2 regions of the Megamonas sp. genome follow, and region 2 is predicted to be linked to the other one. Evidence: predicted binding sites of a transcription regulator. Region 2 holds the regulator's gene; the other holds the start of a gene.
The links. The regulator HrcA, encoded in region 2, represses chaperone genes, less so after heat shock. The targets are predictions, from matches to a motif close to TGTTAGCACTCNNNNNNNNNGAGTGCTAACA.

Region 1 (11,891 bases), on a different contig from region 2:
TGGAGTGATAGGTGAAGCACCAGTAGCAATAATTAATTTATCATAAGCATAAGAAGCTTCTTCATTAGTGATTAAATTTTTAGCGATAACAGTATGATTATTATTATCCACAGCAATAGCTTCTACATTAGTTAAGACGTTTACACCTGTCATAGCAGCATATTTTTGTGGAGTATTAACAATTAGACTAGAGCGGTCTTCGATAAATCCTCCAATATAATATGGTAAACCGCAACCAGCATAAGAAATATCACCATCTTTAGCAATGATTGTGATATCTAAATCACGATTTTCTCGTTTTAATTTTGCAGCTGCTTTCGTTCCGGCTGCAACACCGCCGATAATTAGTATTTTCATAAGCGGATACCTCCAATAGAATATATACAATTTATTCTAAAATATAGATAGATTAAATTATATTTATTTTAGCACTTATATAAGTAAAAGTATATGAAATTATTTTAAAATTTATAAAATTTTTGTTAAAAGTAAAAGACATAAATATTATGCCTTTATAGATAGTAATCATTTTTATTTGGTTTTGGTGATGAATTGTTCAGGTATATAATTTAATAGACGACTAGGTCTACCTGAACTGGAGAGAAATAAAGCTTTTTTGGCACGAGTGATGGCTACATAGAAAAGACGTTTTTCTTCTTCAGTAATAGAGCCATTGCGTGTGCTGAAATATGATGGGAAAATGTCATCATTCATGCCAGCTAAAAATTCATAATCAAATTCTAAGCCTTTTGCTTGATGAATAGTTATAATAGGGATTTTAGGATGAGAAGAAGTAAGAGCATCTAAATCTGTATTAGATAAACTAGCATATTGTAATAATTCTTTGATGCCATTTGTTCCTCGATGTGAGTTGAGTTCTGCTTTGGCTAATCTAAATAAATTGCGAATGTTTTCTAAGCGAACAGCTCCATCTTGAGTTGCATTAGCTTTATAGATATTCACTAAATTAAATTCTTCAACGATTTGGGCGATTAGATTTTCTAAAAGTAAATTGTCATTTAAAATATTATGCAGTTTTTGGAAAATTTGAGCTACATGAATGAATTTATTTTTTTGTTTATTGATTAATTCACTGCGTTTTTTAGCTGTAGGAATAATTTTATCTTCGAGCAATTTGTGTAATAATTCCCATGTAGCAAAAACATCATCTAAAGAGTTATGATTAGATTTTGTTTCAAATTGAAAATGATTACTTAGAAATTCAAGTTTATGATTAGGCAAATTAGGATAAAAACGACGAACTAAATCTAAGGTATCAAAATTTATATTAGAGAAATTTACAGGTTTCAAGTTATGTTTTAATAGATTTTGATTGAGAATATCCATATCATAACCGCGAATATTATGACCTGTGATGATGGCATCTTGGATAAATTGACAAAATTCTTGAAGAACAAGTTTAGGATTTTCGCCATGAGCTTGCAAATATTCATCAGAAATATGATGTACTTTTTCAGAGTCGCTAACAAGTTTATCTGATTTTAGATAACGATTGAATTCAGCTATTTTTTTCCCTTTGCGAATTTTGATTGCGGATAATTGAATAATATTGTCTGCAAAAATATCTGTCCCCGTACCTTCAATATCAAAAACTATGATGTCTTTGGATAAATAAGCTGAAATCAAGTCAGAAAAAGGTTCATAGTTTGGATTTTGGAAATTTGCATTGATGAAGTCAGATAAACGCAATCCATTTTGAAGATATTCAGCAGATGATATTTGCTTGATAGTGCGAATACCAATATTAGGAATTAGATTTACTAATATTCGCTGTAGGCTGAGATAATCATTAGGATTGATGAGATATTTCATAATGGATAGAACATCTTTTATTTCTTGACGTTTGAAAAAGCGGATATTATCTATTTGAATGAAATGAATAGGTTCTTCTTGATTTTTTTGATTATAAATATTGGCTAGATAATTTAGATGTAATGTTAAGTTTTGTAGATAATTGTTTTGACGAACTAAAATAGCTATTTGCGTAGGTGTTTTTACTAAAGGTAATAAATTTACGATATTTTGAAAAATCCATTGGGCTTCGTTAGCTAGAGAGTTTGCTTGTTTTAATTCTATTTTATGACCGAGTTCACTGCTTTTTGAAAGTAGATTTTTGGCATAGGAATGAAGGATAGTTTCTTTGCAAAAAAGATTTATCAAGGTATTGTATGCCATTTCTAAAAGTAATTTTGTAGAGCGATAATTTTCATTGAAATTAATAATTAAGGGGTTATATTTTTCAGTGAAGGCAGTTAAGATTTTTTGAGGATTAGAGCCACGCCATTCATAAATAGTTTGAAATTCATCGCCACAGAGCATGATATTATTAGCAGGAAAGAGCTTTTCGAGCATAGTATATTCAAAAGAACTAGTGTCTTGCATTTCATCAATCATGATATATTTGTAGCGTTTTCGCCATGATGAGCATATATTTTCGTCTTGAAATAAACGATAAGCATTGGCGATTAAATCTTTGTAATCTAAACCATGCATTTGTTGTAAAGCCAATTCATAGTTGATGATTATATTTAAACCATCAAATTGAAAAAATTTAATTAAATTATCGCTTTGTTGTTGATTGAATGTTTTATTGAACTTCAAATGTTGATGAAAAATAGTAGTATAATCGGCTTCGATATCTTCGGTATAGATATGTTTTAAAGCTCGTTCTTGCTTTAATTGCTCAATGCAATTTACGATATATTGAATATCTAAGGCTCTAGCTTTAGAAAAATTGGCGATAGTTTGTCTGATTAGCGTTTTTTGGTCTTCATCATCAAAGATGACGAATTCCTTAAATATTGTTTGTGCTTTTTTGGCGGTAGTGGTAATCACTTGATAAGCAAAGCCATGAATGGTGCGAATAGTGATTTTATTAGCTGTTTCAAAATCTAATTGCGAAGTGATGCGATTTTTTAATTCTCGACAAGCTTTGTTAGTGAAAGTTAAGCAGAGAATTTCATCAGCATTGGCACGATTTTTATTTAAAATATTAGCTACACGATAAGAAAGTATATTTGTCTTACCTGTGCCAGCTCCTGCACTTAAGAGTATATTTTGATTTAATTCATTGATTACTTGTTGTTGTTTTTTATTGAAAGTAATAGACATGATAGACTCCTGATAAATTTATGTATATTTGTAGTTTAACATAAATAAAACCCCTTAGCATAATAATACTAAGAGGTTTTTAATTACATAGTTAAATTTCTATAATATGAAGTGATAAAGATACTAAATCCAATGATACCGGAAATAGAACCTATATACCAATAATATTTTATTTTACTAAGTGTAGTCAATGAAGATAATAAAATACCTATCTGCAAAAAGATTAAAGCATTACCAAAGTTAGTAGAAATCTCTTTTGTCAATAAATGACGTTGTTCTGCTTCCTGAGCTTTAGCTGTTAAAGTGATTTCTTCTTGCTTATATTGAGCAATTTCTTGTTCATAGATAGCTTTTTTAGCTAAAAGTTCAGTTTTTAAAGCATTATCTGTGTCTTTGAGTTTGGCAAGTTCAATTTCAATAGTATAAAGTTCAGTTTCTAAAGTTGTTTTCTTAATCGTTTTTGCTTGGTAGTTTGACCAGTGGTTAAAAGCTTCATTTTGAGTAGTTACTACTTGGTTGCCTAGACTTGCAGCTTTGAAAGAAGCTAATGTGCCGACAACGGCTAAAATCAAAGTTGTAATTGCTACTAATAATTTTAAAGTTTTTGACCATGGCTTGTGGATAACTTCTTGTTTATATTCTGTTATAAAGTTATCATCTTCATCATTTAAATTAGTTTGTTGTTTCCTATCGGGGTCCATAAATCATCTCTTTCTTTTGTTTATAAATTTAATACATAGTTAATTATAACTTAAAACGATAAGAAATAGCAATGTTTTTATTTGTTTATAATTTAATTTTAATTTATTTGCTTAATAATTTTTTTTCGGCAGGAATAATGATTTCTTCATAACGGTCTACTTTTTTATTTAAACGTTCTATTACTATATTCATAGCATCAATTTGTTTTTGTAGGCGGTCGCGCTGTTCAATTAAGATATCTTTGCGAGCTTCTGCTGTGTTTTCTTGATAAAAGAGGTGAACATAATCAATCAATGCTTCGATTTGAACGCCAGCAGAACGCATACATTTTATAAATTCAATCCAATTACATGATTCTTGGTCAAAATCACGAATACCATTTGGCTTGCGTGGCACAGGTGGAATTAAACCAATACGTTCATAATAACGAATAGTATCGGGGCTGAGATCATATTTTTGACTTACTTCTTTAATAGTCATATTATCACGTCCTTGTTAAGTTTTATACTTAAGAATATAATAGCATTTGAAGTAAACTCTAAGTCAATGATTTTTATTTTGAAAGGAATCATAATTATATAGTTTAGTGGAATAATAAAAGAATTAAGCCCCCAATTGTTGGCATAGCGACAATGGCAAATTTTAAGATTGGTTTTGGTGCTAGATGTGTAAATTTTGAGCCAAGAAAAGCACCTATCATTAATCCAGATACTGTTTGTAGAAAAATAGTGAAATCTAAATTTCCAGAAGTGAGATAGCCTAGACCACCAGAAGCAGAAATAGGAAGAATAATCAACATACATGTTCCGATGGATTTTAAAAGTGGAACACCGAATATAATTAATAAGCTAATTTGAATAAAAGCAGCAGCTCCTATGCCAAAAGTACCAGATAAAAAGCCATTAATACAACCGACTAATATACCATAGATATAAAATTTTTTGCCAGCTAATGATGTAGTTGGAACTTTTAAATATTTATTTAATAAATCATTGTGATATACTTTTATATACAAAATTAGAGCAGATAGAATAATCATTAAAGCAGTAAAAATACTTAAAATATTTTCGGGTATGATTGTGGAAAATTTAGCACCAACAAAAGCTCCAATTACACCGCCTAATCCAATGATTAGGCCAGTTTTTAATTCTACTTCATTTTCACGTAAATGGCTTACAACACCAGATATCATAGTAAAAACCATAGAAGATAAGGCAACACCTAATGCTATATGAATAGGAATGTTAAAACCAACTGTAAGTAATGTAATAGTAACACCAGCGCCACCTGCTCCAACAAAACCAATTAATGTACCTAGGAATAACATAGATAAAAATATCATAAAAAATTCACCTCAAATTTTAATTTTTTATTATAGATTTTATTATAAAAAATAATAGTGATAGTGTAAAAGAAAAAGCCTAGTGAAAATTCACTAGGCTTAATTTGTTTATTTAATTTTGTTTGATATGAGATGTTAAATTACATCATACCAGGCATTCCGCCGCCCATGCCAGCACCAGCCATAGCAGCAGGATCAGCTTTTTCAGGTTTATCAGCAACAATTGTTTCAGTTGTGAGAACCATAGCAGCGATACTTGCAGCATTTTGTAATGCACTACGAGTAACTTTTGCAGGATCAACGATACCAGCAGCAATCATATCCATGTATTCGCCAACTAAAGCATTATAACCAACGCCTACACCAGCAGCTTTTACATGTTCAACAACTACAGAACCTTCAAGACCTGCATTGTTTGCGATCTGACGAACTGGTTCTTCAATAGCACGTTTTACGATTTCAACACCAGTTTTTACATCGCCTTCAGCTTCAATGTTTTCAAGAGCAGGTTGAATATCGATGAAAGTAGTACCACCACCAGCAACGATACCTTCTTCAACAGCAGCACGAGTAGCATTTAAAGCATCTTCGATACGGAGTTTTTTATCTTTCATTTCAACTTCTGTAGCAGCACCGATTTCAATTACAGCTACGCCACCAGATAATTTAGCAAGACGTTCTTGTAATTTTTCTTTATCAAAATCGGAAGAAGTTTCAGCGATTTGTTTTTTGATAATTTCAGCACGAGCTGCGATTTCAGCTTTGTCGCCAAAACCGTCAACAATTGTAGTTTCTTCTTTGGAAGCACGTACTTGACGAGCACGACCGAGGTCTTCAAGTTCTACGCTATCAAGTTTACGGCCAAGTTCTTCACTGATTACATTACCACCAGTTAAGATAGCGATATCTTCGAGCATAGCTTTACGACGATCACCAAAACCAGGAGCTTTAACAGCAAGAGCTTTGAATGTACCACGAAGTTTGTTAACTACGATAGTAGCAAGAGCTTCACCGTCGATATCTTCAGCGATGATAACGAGTTCTTTACCTTGTTTTACAACTTTTTCAAGGATTGGGAGAATGTCTGCGATTGCAGAGATTTTGCGGTCAGTGATAAGAATGAAAGGATCATCCATAACAGCTTCCATTTTATCTGTATCAGTAACCATGTATGGAGAAATGTATCCACGGTCGAATTGCATACCTTCTACAACAGAAAGGTTAGTTTGCATACCTTTGGATTCTTCAACAGTGATAACACCGTCTTTTCCAACTTTTTCCATAGCGTCAGCAATTAATGCACCAGTTTCTTCATCAGCGGAAGATACAGAAGCAACTTGAGCGATAGCTTCTTTACCTTCAACTTTTTGAGCTTTTGCTTTGATTTCTTCAACTAATGTAGCAACAGCTTTTTCAATACCTTTTTTGAGAACCATTGGGTTTGCACCAGCAGCTACGTTTCTCATACCTTCACGAATCATAGCCTGAGCAAGTAATGTAGCAGTAGTTGTACCGTCACCAGCGATATCGTTAGTTTTTGTAGCAACTTCTTTTACAAGCTGAGCGCCCATATTTTCGAATGGATCTTCAAGTTCAATGTCACGAGCGATAGTAACACCATCGTTAGTGATAGTTGGAGCACCGAATTTTTTATCTAAAACAACGTTTCTGCCTTTTGGGCCAAGTGTAACTTTAACAGCGTTAGCGAGTGCATCAACGCCTCTACCAAGAGCTTGACGAGCTTCTTCGCCAAATAATACTTGTTTAGCCATTTATAAAGAACCTCCTAGGATTATACATTAAAATTGTAATTAATTAGTTTCTGTCAATTATTCAACAATAGCTAAGATATCGCTATCTCTAACGATTAAATAATCAGTACCATCGAATTTTACATCAGTACCAGCATATTTAGAGAAGATTACTTTGTCGCCTACTTTTACGTCAAGAGCAACTTTTTTGCCTTCTACATATTTGCCGTCGCTTACTGCGACAACAGTACCTTCTTGTGGTTTTTCTTTTGCTGTATCTGGTAAAACGATACCACTTGCAGTTTTAATATCGCCTTCAGAAACTTTAATAACAACTCTGTCGCCTAATGGCTTAATCATTGTATATTCCTCCTATGCGTAAATAGATTTTATAACTAAGTTAATTTATAGTTGTTAGCACTCTTTATAAGTGAGTGCTAACTCACAATTCCTATAATAAACAATTTTACAGAAAAAATCAATAGGCAGAAGAAAAATTTTTGATTTTTTGTCCTATTTAATTTATGTTATAATTTTATTGTAAGTATTTGTATCATAAGGTGGTTAAGATATGGCTAGTATTCGTGATGTAGCTAAATTGGCACAGGTGGCACCAAGTACGGTATCATTGGTATTGAATAATAAGGGTTATGTATCAGAGGCATCAAGAAAAAAAGTATTAGATGCAATAGAAAAGTTAAATTATGTACCGAATGAGTTAGCAAGAAATTTATATCGTAATAGTACAAATATAATTGGTATTATTGTACCTGATGTAGCACATCCTTTTTTTGGGGCTTTTATTGGTGCATTAGAGATAGCACTTTATAAATATAATTATAAAATAATGGTTTGTTCAACGATTGAAAGAGAGAATGCGGAACATGAAATTGTAGACATGTTAAGAAGACAAATGATAGATGGTATTATTATGGGTTGTCATTCTTTAGAAGTTGATTTATATGATAATGTCAATAAACCTATTGTGGCTTTTGATAGAATTATTAATAATAAAATACCGATTATTCGTTCAGATCATGAGAAAGGTGGAAGATTATCAGCTCAAGCAATGTTAAAGGCTGGTTGTAAGTATCCTCTACAAATAACAGGTATAAAAAATAGTTCAATGTCAGCATATTTACATCATAGTGCATTTAAAGATGAATTATCTAGAAATGGAATTGAAGTGATAAATTATGAAATGGAATGGAATAAATTTGACATGAACTATTTTAAGCGAGTTGCTGTCGATGTATTTGAAAAATATCCCCATATTGATGGTGTATATGGTGCTGATATGGTGGTTTGTGCATGCTTAGGTGAAGCACGTAAGCGAAAATTAGACATACCAAAAGATATAAAATTTATAGCATATGATGGAACTTTTATAACAGAAAGTAGTTTTTATAATATAACTGCTATTGTTCAACCTATAAATATATTAGCTCAAAAAACTGCAGAAATGATAGTTTCTTTGATAAAAAACGAAAATATAGAAAAAGAGGTAATTGTGCCAATATCTATACGATATGGTGATACTTGCTAAGATAAAAGGAATAAATCCTTTTATCAATATAAATATCAGAAAATAAATTCTTTTTTGTTGTTTTAAAAAAATGTTGATTTTTTAAAAAGATAGTGATATTATTATTTCAGGAAATATAAAACGCGTTTGATATAGAGTAGATTTTTATATTTCCAAATATTTTTAATCAAAAATCGAACCGGTTTTATAAATTTATTATAATAGGAGTGAAAAATTTGAAACATAATGAAGCACTATTAAAAGCTGAAAAATTTCAACAAAAAATGGAGACGATTGCACAGAATGATTATTGGAGACCACAATACCATATAGCTGCACCAGCTAATTGGATAAACGATCCTAATGGATTTTGTTTTTATAAAGGTGAATATCATTTATTCTATCAATATCACCCATATTCTAGCCAATGGGGTCCTATGCATTGGGGTCATGTAGCTAGTAAAGATTTAGTAAATTGGGAACTTAGACCAATAGCGCTTGCGCCTACTGATGAATATGATAAAGATGGTTGTTTTTCTGGTAGTGCTATTGAAAAAGATGGAAATTTATATCTATTATATACAGGTCATGTAGATTTAGATAATAGTAATGGTGGTAATGATAGAATTGAAACACAATGTTTAGCTGTTAGCCATGATGGTTTGTGTTTTGATAAAGTAGAAAACAATCCTGTAATTAAATCTTTACCTGAAAATTTAAATATAAAAACAGAGCATTTTCGCGATCCTAAGGTTTGGAAACATGGAGATTGGTATTACACTGTAGTAGGCGTGCAAACTAAAGAGGAAAGTGGGCAAGTAGTTGTATATAAATCTCAAGATTTAATTAATTGGGAATTTTTGAATATTATGGCTACATCTAGTGTAAAAGAAAATTTAGGATTTATGTGGGAATGTCCTAATTTTGCAGAAATCGATGGTCATGAGGCGTTAATTTTATCTCCACAAGGTGTAAAACCAGAAGGTAATAAATTCTTAAATGTACATCAATCTGGATATTTCTTAGGAAAGATGGATTATCAAACAGGTATATTCCATAGAGATAGCAAGTTTGATTTATTAGATTATGGTTTTGATTTTTATGCACCACAGATAATGCAAGATGAAAAAAATAATCGTTGTTTAATGATTGCTTGGCTCGATATGTGGGAAAGTAATATGCCAGAACAAGAAAATCATTGGGCTGGTATGATGAGTATACCACGTGTTCTTGAAGTAAAAAATAATATGATTTATAGTAAACCTGCTGAAGAATTGAGCAAATTACATAAATCAAAAGTACATTATGAACAGGTAATAGAAGAAGCTACTTCTTTTGAGGGTGTAAATGGTGATTGTTATCAATTAGATGTGGATTTTGATTTGAAAAATGCACAAGGCTTTGTATTGAAATTACGTGTATCAGCTACAGAAGAAACAGTAATTTCATATGATAAAGATACTAAAATATTTAAGTTGAATCGCGATAAATCAGGTCGTGGTGTAAATGGAGAACGTGAAGTTTGTGTCGAACCGGTTGGAGAAAAAATAAATTTACAAATTTTTAGCGACCATTCATCATTAGAAATTTTTATTAATGGCGGACAACGTGTTTTAAGTTCTAGAATTTATCCATCAAAAGAAGCTAAAGGAATTGTGTTTATACCAAATGGAAATATAAAAACAAGTGTAGATTTTTATGAAATTTAAGGGGCGTTTATAATGAAAAATTTGATTTATTGGAAATTAAGTGCATTCTTCTTTGTATACTTCTTCTCATGGTTGGTATTTTTTGCTTTTCTACCTATATGGTTTGGTCAAAAACTTCAATTAACTGGTATGCAAATCGGAACAATTTATTCTGGAAATGCTATTTTTAGTATGGTATTACAACCTTTTTATGGATATCTTTCAGATAAAATTGGCATGAAAAGATATTTGTTATTTTTTATCGTTATATTAGTTGCTTTAACAGGTCCATTTTTCGTATTTGTTTATGAACCTTTATTGATAAATAACTTTTATGTTGGGGCAGTTATTGGTTCATTTGTTTTAAGTCTTGCGTATTATGCAGGTGTAGCTGTTATTGAATCATTCATAGAAAAATGTGGTCGTATTTATAATTTTGAATTTGGTCGTGCTCGTGCATGGGGTTCTCTTGGTGCTGCTGTAGGTGTATTTTGTGCAGGTCGTGCATTTAATTATGATCCAGACCTTATTTTCTGGATGGCTTCTGGTGGAGCAATTATTCTTCTTTTAATATTATTAACAGTACGTATTGATGAAAGTAAGGCTGATTTTATAAAATCTGAACCAATTAATTTAACAAATGTAAAACATTTATTCAGCATTAAAGATGTTTGGCTTTTCATGATTTTTATTTTAGGTTCTGCTTGCGTATATGGTGTATTTGATCAACAATTTGCTATTTACTATGCTTCTTTATTCCCAACTGTTGAACAAGGTAATGAAACTTTTGGTTATTTGAATTCTTTACAAATATTCCTTGAAGCTGGCGGTATGTGTATAGCACCATTTATTGTTAATAAAATTGGTCCAAAACATGGTTTAATCTTAGCTGGTTCTATCATGACTTTTAGAATGATTGGTTCTGGACTTGCAAATGACCCAATTAGTATTTCTATAATTAAATTATTACATGCTATTGAATTATCTATCTTATTAGTATCTGTATTTAAATATTTGGCTAAGAACTTTGATACAAGATTGTCTTCTGTATTGTATTTAGTAGGTTATCAATTATCAAACCAATTAGGCTCAGCTATTTTATCCCCAATTGTAGGAAATCTTTATGATACTGTTGGATTCAAAGTGGCATATCTATTCTTAGGTGCTGTTGTAGGTGTATTTACTGTATTCGGTGCATTTGTATTGATTTCAGATAAGAGAATACCAAAGGAAAAACAAAGTGAATTAAAAGAATATATTCAAAATGAAGGATAGGTGAGTTAGATGGATAAGAATATTGTTATCAGTATTAGCCGTAAATACGGTTGTGGTGGTCGTGAATTGGCACAAATTTTGGCAAAGAAATTAAATGTCAAATTATATGATAGAAAAATTGTGCATATTGCAGCGGCTAAATTGGAAACTGATGATTTAAATGAAAATGATTTATTAGAATTAGAAAATACTGTTAATCCATTAACTATGGCATTTTTTCCATTTCGTTCATTTGGTATTAATTTAGGTGAAGCAAGTAGAGGTATATTTTTGTCTGAAGCAAAAGCTATTAGAAGATTAGCTAATAGTGGAAGTTGTGTCATCTTAGGAAGATGTGCTGATTTTGTACTTGATGATTTGCCAAATCATTTTTCTATATTTGTTACTGCTGATGATGAGTTTAGAATAGAAAGAGGAAAAAATGTCTATGGCGGTAAAACTCTAAAAGAATTAAATATTGAAGATAAAAAAAGAGG
Region 2 (11,891 bases):
CTTTCTTGTTCTGGATTTGCTTTATCATTTTTAATACCAGCAAATTCACGAAGAAGTTCTTTTTGTCTGTCAGTAAGTTTTTGTGGAGTTAAAACTTTAATGCGAACATGTTGATCGCCACGACCAGAACCGCGAAGGAATGGAATACCTTTTCCTTTTAAGCGCATTATTGTACCAGACTGAATACCAGCTGGTATTTTCATTTCTACTTTACCATCAAGAGTTGGTACTTCTATAGTATCGCCTAAGGAAGCTTGTACAAAAGTGATAGGAACTTCGCAGATGATTTCAGTGCCTTCACGTTTGAAGAATTTATGGTCTTTTACTGTGATATATACATATAAATCACCAGTAGATCCACCACGAACACCTGCTTCACCTTCACCAGCTACGCGGATACGATTTCCAGTATCTACGCCAGCAGGGATTTTAACTTCAACTTTAGAGCGAACAGATTTAACACCTTTACCATTACAATCTTTACATGGTGTTTTAACGATTTCACCTGTACCACTGCAACGGGAACAAGTACGCTGATTTACCATGCGACCAAATGGTGTATTTTGAGTGAATTGTACTTGACCTGTACCATGGCAATCAGGGCAAGTTTCAGGATGGGTACCAGCAGCAGCACCTGTACCATTACAACTAGAACATTTTTCTGTACGAGGAATATTGAGTTCTACTGTTTTACCAAATGCAGCTTCTTCAAAGGAAATAGATAAATTATAGCGTAAATCAGAACCACGTTCTGGGCCACGACGACGAGCAGAGCCGCCACCACCATTGCCAAAGAACATGTCAAAGATATCGCCAAAACCTTCTCCACCAAAGCCACCTTGACCAAAACCGCCGAACCCGCCAAAGCCACCGCCAGCTCCACCAGTACCATCAAAAGCTGCATGACCAAATTGATCATATTGAGCTTTTTTCTGTGGATTGGATAAAACCTCATAAGCTTCATTTACTTCTTTGAATTTTTCTTCGGCTTCTTTAGGATTATCACGATTGAGGTCAGGGTGATATTTTCGAGCCATTTTTTTGTAGGCTTTTTTTATTTCTGCTTCTGTAGCATTTTTACTTACGCCTAAGACTTCATAATAATCGCGTTTTGTACTCACTTTGCACCACCTAAACCTAAATAAAGATTTTATGCTTAATTGACATAACTCCAGCTAAGGATTAACTGGAGTTATGTGCATCGAATTTCTTATATTAATTAAACTTAAATTATTTATCAGTTACATCTTTAAAATCAGCGTCAACAACATTGTCATCATCTTTTGTCTGAGTCTGTTGCTGTGCATTAGCACCTGCTCCGCCAGCTTGCTGTTGAGCTTGCTGAGCCTGCTGATATGCAGCTGCGCTTAATTCATAAAGAGGTTTTTGTAATTCTTCCATAGCTTTTTTGATTGCTTCGATATCTGTACCTTTGAGAGCATTTTTAACGCCTTCAATACCATCTTTTACTTTAGCTACAGTATTAGCATCAGCTTTATCGCCTAAATCTTTGATTACTTTTTCAGCTTGGAATACTAAAGAATCAGCATTATTTCTAGTTTCTACTTCTTCTTTACGTTTTTTATCTTCAGCTTCATGAGCTTGAGCTTCTTTAACCATACGGTCGATATCTTCTTTACTCATACCGCTATCAGATTGAATAGTGATATTTTGTTCTTTACCAGTACCGAGGTCTTTTGCAGATACATGAACGATACCGTTAGCATCGATATCGAATTTAACTTCGATCTGAGGAACTCCTCTTGGAGCTGGTGGAATATCTGTTAAATCAAAACGACCGAGAGTTTTGTTGTCTGCTGCCATTTCACGTTCACCTTGAAGAACATGAATGCTAACTGCAGGCTGATTATCAGCCGCTGTAGAGAATACTTGGCTCTTAGAAGTAGGGATAGTAGTATTTCTTTCAATAATTCTTGTGCAAATACCACCTAATGTTTCAATACCTAAGGAAAGTGGAGTTACATCAAGAAGTAATACGTCTTTAACTTCACCAGCTAAGATACCAGCTTGAATAGCTGCACCTACTGCAACGCATTCATCAGGGTTTACACCATGATTTGGTTCTTTACCAAGATATTTTCTAATAGCTTCTTGAACAGCAGGGATACGGCTAGAACCACCAACTAAGATGATTTTGTCGATTTCAGAAACGGATAAACCAGCATCAGCCATAGCTTTACGAGTTGGTTCGATTGTAGCTTCAACAAGATCTGCTGTTAATTCATCAAATTTTGCACGAGTAAGAGTTAAATCTAAGTGTTTTGGACCTGTTGCATCAGCAGTGATGAATGGTAAGTTGATATTTGTAGAAGTCATGCTGGAAAGTTCGATTTTTGCTTTTTCAGCAGCTTCGATAAGACGCTGAGCACTCATTTTATCTTGAGATAAGTCAATGCCGTTGGATTTTTTGAATTCTTCTACCATCCAATTCATTACTGCATGGTCAAAGTCATCGCCACCTAAATGAGTATTACCATTAGTGGATTTTACTTCAAATACACCATCACCAAGTTCAAGGATAGATACATCGAATGTACCGCCACCTAAGTCGAATACTAAGATTGTACCATCTTCACCTTTATCAAGACCATAAGCAAGAGCAGCAGCAGTTGGTTCGTTTACGATACGAAGAACATCAAGACCTGCGATTTTACCAGCATCTTTAGTTGCTTGACGTTGGCTATCGTTGAAGTAAGCAGGAACAGTGATAACTGCTTGAGTTACTTTTTCGCCAAGATATTTTTCTGCATCAGCTTTTAATTTTTGAAGAATCATAGCAGAAATTTCTGGTGGAGTATAAGATTTACCATCAATATTTACTTTATAATTAACTTCGCCCATATGACGTTTGATTGAAGCGATTGTTCTATCTGGATTGGAAACGGCTTGACGTTTTGCAAGTTGACCTACAAGACGTTCACCATCTTTTGTGAAACCTACAACTGAAGGAGTAAGTCTGCTACCTTCTGGGTTTGTAATAACTGTAGATTCGCCACCTTCCATAACAGCGACTACAGAGTTAGTAGTACCTAAGTCAATACCAATTACTTTGGACATTATAAATTCCTCCTAAAAACATCTATATATAAATATAAGTGTTATGCAATTTAATAAAATATTTTATATTAATTATAGTTAATTAAATGATTAATTAGCTACAACTTTTACCATACTTGGGCGAATTACTCGACCTTGTACCATATAACCTTTTTGGAATTCTTCTTCGATGGTATCATCTTCTTTTTCAGGATCTTGAACGCGCATTACAGCTTGGTGGAAATTCGGATCAAATTTTTCACCAGCAGCTTTAATAACTTCAAGACCATTTTTCTTCAAAGATTCCATTAATTGGTTGTAAACCATGGAAATTCCATCGTGAAGAGGTGTACCAGCAGCTCCTTCAACAGCTAAAGCACGTTCAAAATTATCAATGATAGGTAATAAATCTTTAATTAATCCTTGAAGTACTACACTAGATAATTCTTCACGTTCTTTTTCATTGCGACGACGGAAGTTTGCAAAATCAGCTTGCAATCTTTTATAGTGGTCTTCGCTTTGCTGTAATAATTCTTTTTGAGCTTCAAGTTCTTTTTTTATTGTATCAAAAGTTGCTTCATCATTTTCTACAGCAGTCTCATTAGTAGTTTCTTCTACTGTTTCTTTAACTTCATTATCAGAAGTCGTTTCAGTCTGCATAGTTTCTTTAGTTTCTTCTGGAGTAGCCATGAATCAACCACCTTCTTATAATAATAAATAGTTTAATCTTTATAGATTACAAATGAAATCTATGGAAAATATCAGCAAGATTAGCATTCATAAATTTTAATAAAGAAATTATTTTACCATAATCCATACGTGTTGGACCTAAAACAGCTAATGTGGCAATTGGTTTACCATCTAAATGATATGTGGCACTGATAATACTGCAATCTTTAATATCATTATATTTATTTTCTTGACCAATGGTAACAGCTAAACTTTCATCTTTTTGTGCATGTAAAATGTCATATAAAAGCTGTTTTTCTTCAAACATAGATAAAAGTTTTTTTACTTTATCTATATTATGAAATTCAGGCTGTTCCATCAATTCTCTAGCACCACCTAGATAAAGTCGTTCTTGCTTATCTTTGACTAATGCTTCATCTATAATATTAATGATAGCATTGAAAACTGTGGAATTAACAGTTTCACCGCGAATTTTGCGAATTGATGCCATACTAATATCTGATAGACGCTTACCTTTGAGATAATGATTAAAGATACTAGCGATATTATCAAAATCCTCAAAAGAAACACCACTTGGAATATCGATAATTTTATTATCAATAAAACCAGCATCTGTCATGATGACAGCTATTACTTGATGTTCATTAAGTGGTAAAAATCGCAAATACTGAAAAGCTGTTTGCGTTAATTGTGGAGCTAAAACTAAAGATACATTTTTTGTCAGTTGAGAGATTATACGTGAAGTTTCACGGAAAATTTCTTCAACAGAACGTACTTTAGTAGCATACCAATTATTGATAAGAGATATCTCATTCTCCGACATTTGTTCTAATGTTAATAAGTCATCAACATAAAAACGATAACCTTTTGATGAGGGGATACGCCCAGATGAGGTATGGAGATGCTTGATATAACCAAGTGTCTCTAAATCTGCCATTTCATTACGAATTGTCGCAGGGCTAATTCCCAAACTATATTTCTTAGCAATTGTTCGGGAGCCTATTGGCTCTGCAGTAGATATATAGTCATCTACAATGGCTCGGAGAATGCGTTGCTTTCTTTCATCTAGCATTTCTTTCACCCCTATTGTTAGCACTCTATAATAGTGAGTGCTAACTTCTAATTAAGAATGTATCACTATTTAGACAAAATGTCAATGTCTTTTGTTTAATTAAATAAAAAATTTCTTAAGTATAATGAAAACAGTTGAAATTAGTTTAATTATTATATAGGAACTAAACTAAATGATAAAAATTATTGATTATAGGTTGAGGTTTTTAATAAAATAGTGTAGAATATAAATTATGAGCGTAATAAAAAAATAAAAATAGAAAGCCGAATCCAGCTCAGGAGCGGGAGAACCAATTTTTTGGGGTGAATCTAATTTGTTTTGGTAGAATTTACTGAAATTTTAGATGGATAGTCTTTCCTTCTCTGTCCTAACCCGTCAGCTAACCTCGTAGGCGATTTTGAGAGGAGTCTTTTTTTTGAGTAAAGTTGTCCGTGTTTTAGTTTTATCTTTGTGTTTGATCTGTATGAGTGCTATTGCTAGCGCATCTTCTTTCCGTTTAGGAGACCAAGGTGCAGAAATCGCTGAAATTCAAGCAGCATTGGCAAGTCAGGGTTATGATGTAACAGCAGATGGAGATTTCGGTCCAGCTACACAAGCTGCAGTGGCAGCATTCCAATCAGCTAATGGTTTGGATAATGATGGTTTAGTTGGCGCTATGACATATCAAGCATTGATGGGACGTAACATGCCTGTAGTAAGCCGTAGTTCTAATTACATTGCAAAACGTATCATTAATTCATCTTTGAATTATATTGGCGTGCCATATGTATTTGGTGGTACAACTCCAAGCGGTTTTGATTGCTCTGGTTTTACGCGTTATGTTTTTGCTACAGCTGGTATTTCTCTTCCACGTACAGCAGATGTACAATTTGAAATAGGTACACCAGTATCTTATGATAACCTTATGCCTGGTGATTTAGTATTTTTCTCTACTTATACTTATGGAGCATCTCATGTAGGTATCTATATGGGTGATGGTAACTTTATTAATGCTTCTTCTAGCCGTGGAGTAGTTGTCGATTCTTTAAGTAGTTCTTATTGGGCATCTTGCTATATTGGAGCACGTAGAGTTTTATAATTACATAAATTAAATTAAACATAATTTAATTTAATACAAAGGAGACGATAGGTCTCCTTTTTTCTTTATAAAATTTAATAAAAGAATAAAATAAAGAAAGTGAAGTGAAAATAATGTCTTTTTTAAATAATTGTAGACAATTTACTAATTTATCCGCTATGAAAGCTAATTTTTTGCAAAAGATTAATGCTGCATTACCTTTAGTTGCTGATTTAGTGCATGCACATGTAGCTATGTATACATTTTCTAAAAAAGAAAATTATTTTACGGTTATATCTGAATTTGAACCACATACTACATATAATCCAATAAAACATTCACTAATAGGAAAAGAAATTCCTAAAGTACAAGAACCTTTAATCGAAAAAAGTATTAAATTTAAATCAAAATATGAAGGTCAAAGAGAATTAGATTTTGGTAAATTCCATCAAATGTATACTATACCAATTGTCGTTGATTATGAAGTAATAGCTGTTATTTGTTTTGAAATAAATTATGAAGATGCACAAACAAGAGGTTTTACTCGTCTTTTGAAAACTGCTTTTATTATTTTGGAAAATGCACCTAAAAAAACAGATAATAAAATGTATAGATCAATTTCTTCGCGTGATGGTATTATCATTACAGATAAAAACGAACGCATTATTTTTGCTAATATGGTAGCTTCTAGAATATATCATGTTTTAGGTGTTAGTAATTTATTAGGTTGTCATCTTTTTGATAGACAGTTGACTTTGCATATTAAAAAAGAAACTATTTTACCAAGATGCCCTTATGAAAAAGAGATTGAAGTTGGCAATTTAGTATTAATTAGAAGAGATATTCCAATAAATGAAGCAGGAAATTTATTGACACGTATAGTGATTTTATCTGATGTTACTGAAATTCGAAAAAAAGATAAAGAATTAAAAATAAAATCAGCTGTGATACAAGAAATACATCATCGTGTAAAAAATAATTTACAAACGATTGCTAGTTTGCTTAGATTACAGGCTAGACGTTCAAATTCAATGGAAGTAAAAGAGGCTTTGAGAGAAAGTGTAAATCGTATTTTAAGTATATCAGTTGTACATGAATTTTTATCACAACAAGGTGATGAAAATATAGATGTAATGGAAGTAACAAAAAATATTTTGCAATTAATCCAGCAAAATATGTTAGATAGTCATTTTAAACTGGAGACAGAATTCATTGGAGAGACAATAATTTTACCATCAAAACAAGCTAGTAATTTAGCTTTGATCATAAATGAATTGATTTTAAATTCAATTGAGCATGGATTTTTAGGCAGAAATTATGGTAAAATTGGTCTTAAAATAAGTCAAAGTGATGAAGCCTATATAATAGAATTGTATGACAATGGTAATGGTTTACCAGAGAATTTTTCTGATTTACCGACAAAATCTTTAGGACTTCAAATTGTGAGAACCTTAATTGAAGGAGATATGAATGGTTCTTTTGACTTATATAATGATAATGGGGTTCATGCCAAGATAGCTATTCCCTATAAATTTTTAATGGAGAGTGAAGTGGATGTCTAAGTTAAAAATTGTGATTGCTGATAATGAGTCGATTATTCGTATGGATTTGAAAGAAATGTTAGAAGAAGCTGGGCATGAAGTCGTTGGAGAATGTTTTAATGGATTAAAGGCTATAGAATTAACGCAGCGATTAAAACCTGATTTAGTGATTATGGATATAAAAATGCCAGAAATGGATGGGATTACAGCTGCAAAGAAAATTTCTGACCAAAAATTAGCTCCTGTTATTTTGCTTACAGCTTTTAGCCAAAAAGACATTGTAGAAAAAGCTAAGAATTCAGGTGTTCTAGCTTATTTGGTAAAACCAATAAAGCCAAGTAATTTGTTTCCAGCAATAGAAATTGCACTATCTAGATTTAATGAGATTAAACAATTAGAAAGTGAATTAGATGATATAAAAAATTCACTAGAAATGAGAAAATTATTAGATAGAGCAAAAGGTATTTTGATGGATGCTTATAATTTGTCTGAAAGTGAAGCTTATCGTAGAATACAAAAATATAGTATGGCAAAACGAAAAACAATAAAAGAAGTTGCACAATCAATTATTCGCGCAGCTACAAAATGATAAATAAAAAGGGCATTAACTTTTATAAGATAATGCCCTTCTTTATTATTTATACTATTTATGATAATTATGTTTTAAAAGTTAAATGTCATCATTGACTTTATTTTTTATTTTGCTCAATAAATCCATTAGTATTTTTTGTTCTTCTACATTGACAGCTTCTAATACTCGGCGACAATTTTGAGCGATAACTTCAAACCATTCATTATATTGTTCAATCGCCAATGGTGTGAGATAAATATATTTTTCGCGTTTATCTTCACCACTTTGACGCATGATAAGATTTTTTTTCATCAGCTGACGAATTGTTTTAGAGATTGCAGCAGGTTCAATATTTAAATAGTTAGCAAGTGCTGTCTGTGTCATAGTGCCTTGATCGTGAATTGTTTTTAAAATAGTCCATTCAGAACCATAGATATTTGTACTGTATAATGCACGGTTTACACTTTTTGACATAGCACGTGTTGTTTGATATAGTTGATGAACTAATTCGTCTGTCTGTTGAATTGTTTCTAGAGAAATTTCGATGATAATCCCCTCCTTATATACTGTTATAACAAATAATAGATATTTTTACAATGAAAATTAATGAAGAAATTAACGATGATTTTGTTATATTTATAATTTTTAGGGGAAAAAGTACGTTATAGGAGGTATATTTATGCTTTATTTAGTCAAGATTTTTTATGCTTTTATAATTCCACCGGGAGGAATTATATCACTTCTGATTTTATTTAATATTTATTTATATTGGAAAAAGATTAAAGGTAAATATATTTTAAGCATGATTACTTTATTGTTTTATTTATTATCTACAAATTTTATAGCTTATCATTTAGTTAAGCCATTGGAGAATTTTTATCAAAATAAAACTATTGAACAGTTAAAACAAGATAAAAATGATGTGATAATTATGCTAGGTGGCGGTGCGATAAATGTAGCAGATATTGATGGCGAAGGGCAAGTTTCAGGATATGTAGCTAATCGCATGATTACAGTTATGAGATTACAAAAAGAATTAGATATTCCTATTATTTTATCTGGCGGAAAGGTGTTTGAAGATACAGGAAGAGAAGCTGATATTGAAAAGCGTATATTTGAAGGTATGGGCATAAATTCGCAAGCTTTGATATTAGAAAATCAGAGTAGAAATACAGTGGAAAATGTGCAAAATAGTAAGGTTATAATGGAAGAATATAATTTTACTAAGCCATTAGTTATCACATCTGGTTTTCACTTACCAAGAGCAATGGAAATATTTGCACGTGAAGGAATTGAAGCTACGCCATATGTAGCAGATTATCAAATGAGTGATGAGTTAGTCTTTAGTATTTTTAATTTCTTACCTAATAATGGTAGTTTGAATACATCTTGTATGGCTATTCGTGAATATTTGGGTATTTTGGCTTTAAAATTAAAAATGCAATGAGTTTTAATATAAATAATAAATATAATTAGATTAAAGAGAATATAAAATGATGATTAATGAAGTATTACAAGAAAAATTAAAATTATTGCCTACAAAATCAGGTGTTTATTTGATGAAAAATAAGCAAAAACAGATTATATATGTAGGTAAAGCGATTAATTTAAAAAATCGTGTGCGACAATATTTTCAATCGAGTAGAAATCATTCAGCAAAAACAATTGCTATGGTGTCACATATAGAAGATTTTGAAACAATAGTTACAGATAATGAATTAGAAGCATTGATTTTAGAATGTAATTTGATAAAAAAACATCATCCTAAATATAATATTATGCTTCGTGATGATAAGACTTATCCCTATTTAAAGATTACTTTAAATGAAAAATATCCAAGAATAGTAACTACCCGTCGCCTTATCAAAGATGGCTCAAGATATTTTGGCCCATATACAAGTTCTACAGCAATGAAGGAAACTTTAAATTTATTGCGTAAATTATTCCCTTTGCGAACTTGCAAGCATTTAGCAGATAGACCTTGTTTAGAATATCATATAAAAAGATGTTTAGCTCCTTGTGCTAATTATATTGATGAAGATACTTATAAAGATATGGTAGATGGCGTATGTTTATTCTTAGAAGGTAAAAGTGAAGTTGTAGAGCAGAATTTAGCGAAAAAAATGCAGATGGCAGCACAGAATTTAGATTTTGAGAAAGCTGCTAGATTGAGAGACCAATTATTAGCTGTGCGCAAGATAATGGAAAAACAAAAGATATTATTAGATGATGGTGATATAGATGCTATCGGTATTGCTAGAGCTAATTATGGAATTTGTATAGAGATATTTTTTATTCGCAATGGTAAAATGTTAGGTCGCAATCAATTTTTATTAAATGATGAAGATGATGATGAAAAAAATTTGATAACAGCCTTTTTGAAGCAATATTATAATGACGCGGTGGACATTCCTAAAGAAATATTGATACCAGAAGAGATAGCAGAAATAGAATTATTGCAAGAATGGCTTTGGGCAGAAAAGAAGAAAAAGACCAAAATTTTATTGCCTAAACGTGGTGTGAAAAAAGATATTTTGATGATGGCAAAAGAAAATGCAGAAAAATATTTATTAGAGCAAGAGCAAAAATTAAAAGATATGAAGGCTCGTAGTTTAGGTGCTGTCTATGATTTACAAAAATATTTAAATTTACCAAAGCCACCGATGCGTATGGAATGTTTTGATATATCACATATTCAAGGTTCAGAAACAGTAGCTTCTATGGTAGTATTTCAAGATGGCAAGCCAGATAAAAATTCTTATCGCAGATTTAAGATAAATTCTACTGAAGGAAAACCAGATGATTTTATGTCGATGAGGGAAGTAACTACTCGCAGATATGTAGGCGTTGATAAAAATGATTTACCAGATTTGATAATCATTGATGGCGGTAAAGGTCAATTGAGCTCGGCTTTGGAAATTATTCGTGGAGCAGGTCATTATAGCGTCCCTGTAGTAGGGCTTGCTAAGCAATTTGAATATATTTTTACAGAACAATCATCAGAGCCTGTTATTTTGCCACGACAATCAGATGCTTTATATTTAGTGCAAAGTATAAGAGATGAAGCTCATCGCTTTGCTATTACTTATCATCGTAAACTTAGAACAAAACGCAATAAAATATCTATATTAGATAATATCTCTGGAATTGGTGCTAAGCGAAGAAAAAGTTTATTTGACCATTTTGAAACGATACAAAATATAAAAAATGCTTCAGTTGATGAATTGATGGCGGTACCAGGAATTAGCGAGCAAATAGCAAAATCTATATATAATTTTTTCCGCACACATGAGTTAGTGAGCAGTAAATTAAAATAAATTTACAACTACACATTTAATTTACAAGTTTACAATAAATAATCATTGACAAATATGAATTTTATTGTTATAGTAATAGACAGATAAAAACAGTGAAGAGGAAAAGTAGATTTATGAAGCTTGCAGAGAGCTATGGTTTGGTGGGACATAGTAGTGAATTAAATTGAAATACACCTTAGAGTTGCAAGGCTGAACAATTATAATAATTGAGATTAATTAAGTAAGTTTTGTCGGAGTGCCTCCGTTATCATGGGCTAGGATATGTTAGTATCCGAATGAGTGGCTAAAAAAGCAAATTGGGTGGTACCACGGGTTATAACAGCTCGTCCCTATATAGGGGCGAGCTTTTTTGTATGCTTTTTTAGTTAGATGAATTTATTTTAAACTTATATCAGCTGATAATAATACTTAAGTTTTTGACAAATTAAAATTTAATCTGCAGTAATTTAAAGATTGATGTTAAAGTAAAAATTTTGATTAACATCATAAGAAAGGATGAAAACTATGTCTATTCAATTAATGATAGTCTGTCTATATGTAGTATTATTATTTGCAATATCTTTTTATGTAAAACATCGCGCTAATA

Region 1: groES (co-chaperone GroES) is a predicted target of HrcA. The motif match lies at 7,340-7,370, and genes of this name have one in related genera.

The regions. Positions count from the first base shown of each region.
Region 1 is NZ_CFQVBI010000024.1:2,341-14,231, forward strand. It holds gene AC5LAX_RS03660 (FAD-dependent oxidoreductase) at 1-357, opposite strand, end outside; gene AC5LAX_RS03665 (3'-5' exonuclease) at 532-3,132, opposite strand; gene AC5LAX_RS03670 (DUF4337 domain-containing protein) at 3,216-3,833, opposite strand; gene AC5LAX_RS03675 (MerR family transcriptional regulator) at 3,937-4,314, opposite strand; gene AC5LAX_RS03680 (sulfite exporter TauE/SafE family protein) at 4,418-5,176, opposite strand; gene groL (chaperonin GroEL) at 5,317-6,948, opposite strand; gene groES (co-chaperone GroES) at 7,006-7,287, opposite strand; gene AC5LAX_RS03695 (LacI family DNA-binding transcriptional regulator) at 7,499-8,473, shown strand; gene AC5LAX_RS03700 (glycoside hydrolase family 32 protein) at 8,680-10,161, shown strand; gene AC5LAX_RS03705 (oligosaccharide MFS transporter) at 10,174-11,415, shown strand; gene AC5LAX_RS03710 (cytidylate kinase-like family protein) at 11,425-11,891, shown strand, end outside.
Region 2 is NZ_CFQVBI010000066.1:38,323-50,213, reverse strand. It holds gene dnaJ (molecular chaperone DnaJ) at 1-1,121, opposite strand, end outside; gene dnaK (molecular chaperone DnaK) at 1,231-3,078, opposite strand; gene grpE (nucleotide exchange factor GrpE) at 3,169-3,747, opposite strand; gene hrcA (heat-inducible transcriptional repressor HrcA) at 3,794-4,819, opposite strand; cyclic di-AMP (ydaO/yuaA leader) riboswitch at 5,071-5,228, shown strand; gene AC5LAX_RS09560 (C40 family peptidase) at 5,235-5,897, shown strand; gene AC5LAX_RS09555 (histidine kinase N-terminal domain-containing protein) at 6,011-7,438, shown strand; gene AC5LAX_RS09550 (ANTAR domain-containing response regulator) at 7,431-8,006, shown strand; gene AC5LAX_RS09545 (MarR family winged helix-turn-helix transcriptional regulator) at 8,088-8,462, opposite strand; gene AC5LAX_RS09540 (YdcF family protein) at 8,668-9,435, shown strand; gene uvrC (excinuclease ABC subunit UvrC) at 9,488-11,305, shown strand; T-box leader at 11,389-11,639, shown strand; gene AC5LAX_RS09530 (sodium:solute symporter family protein) at 11,810-11,891, shown strand, end outside.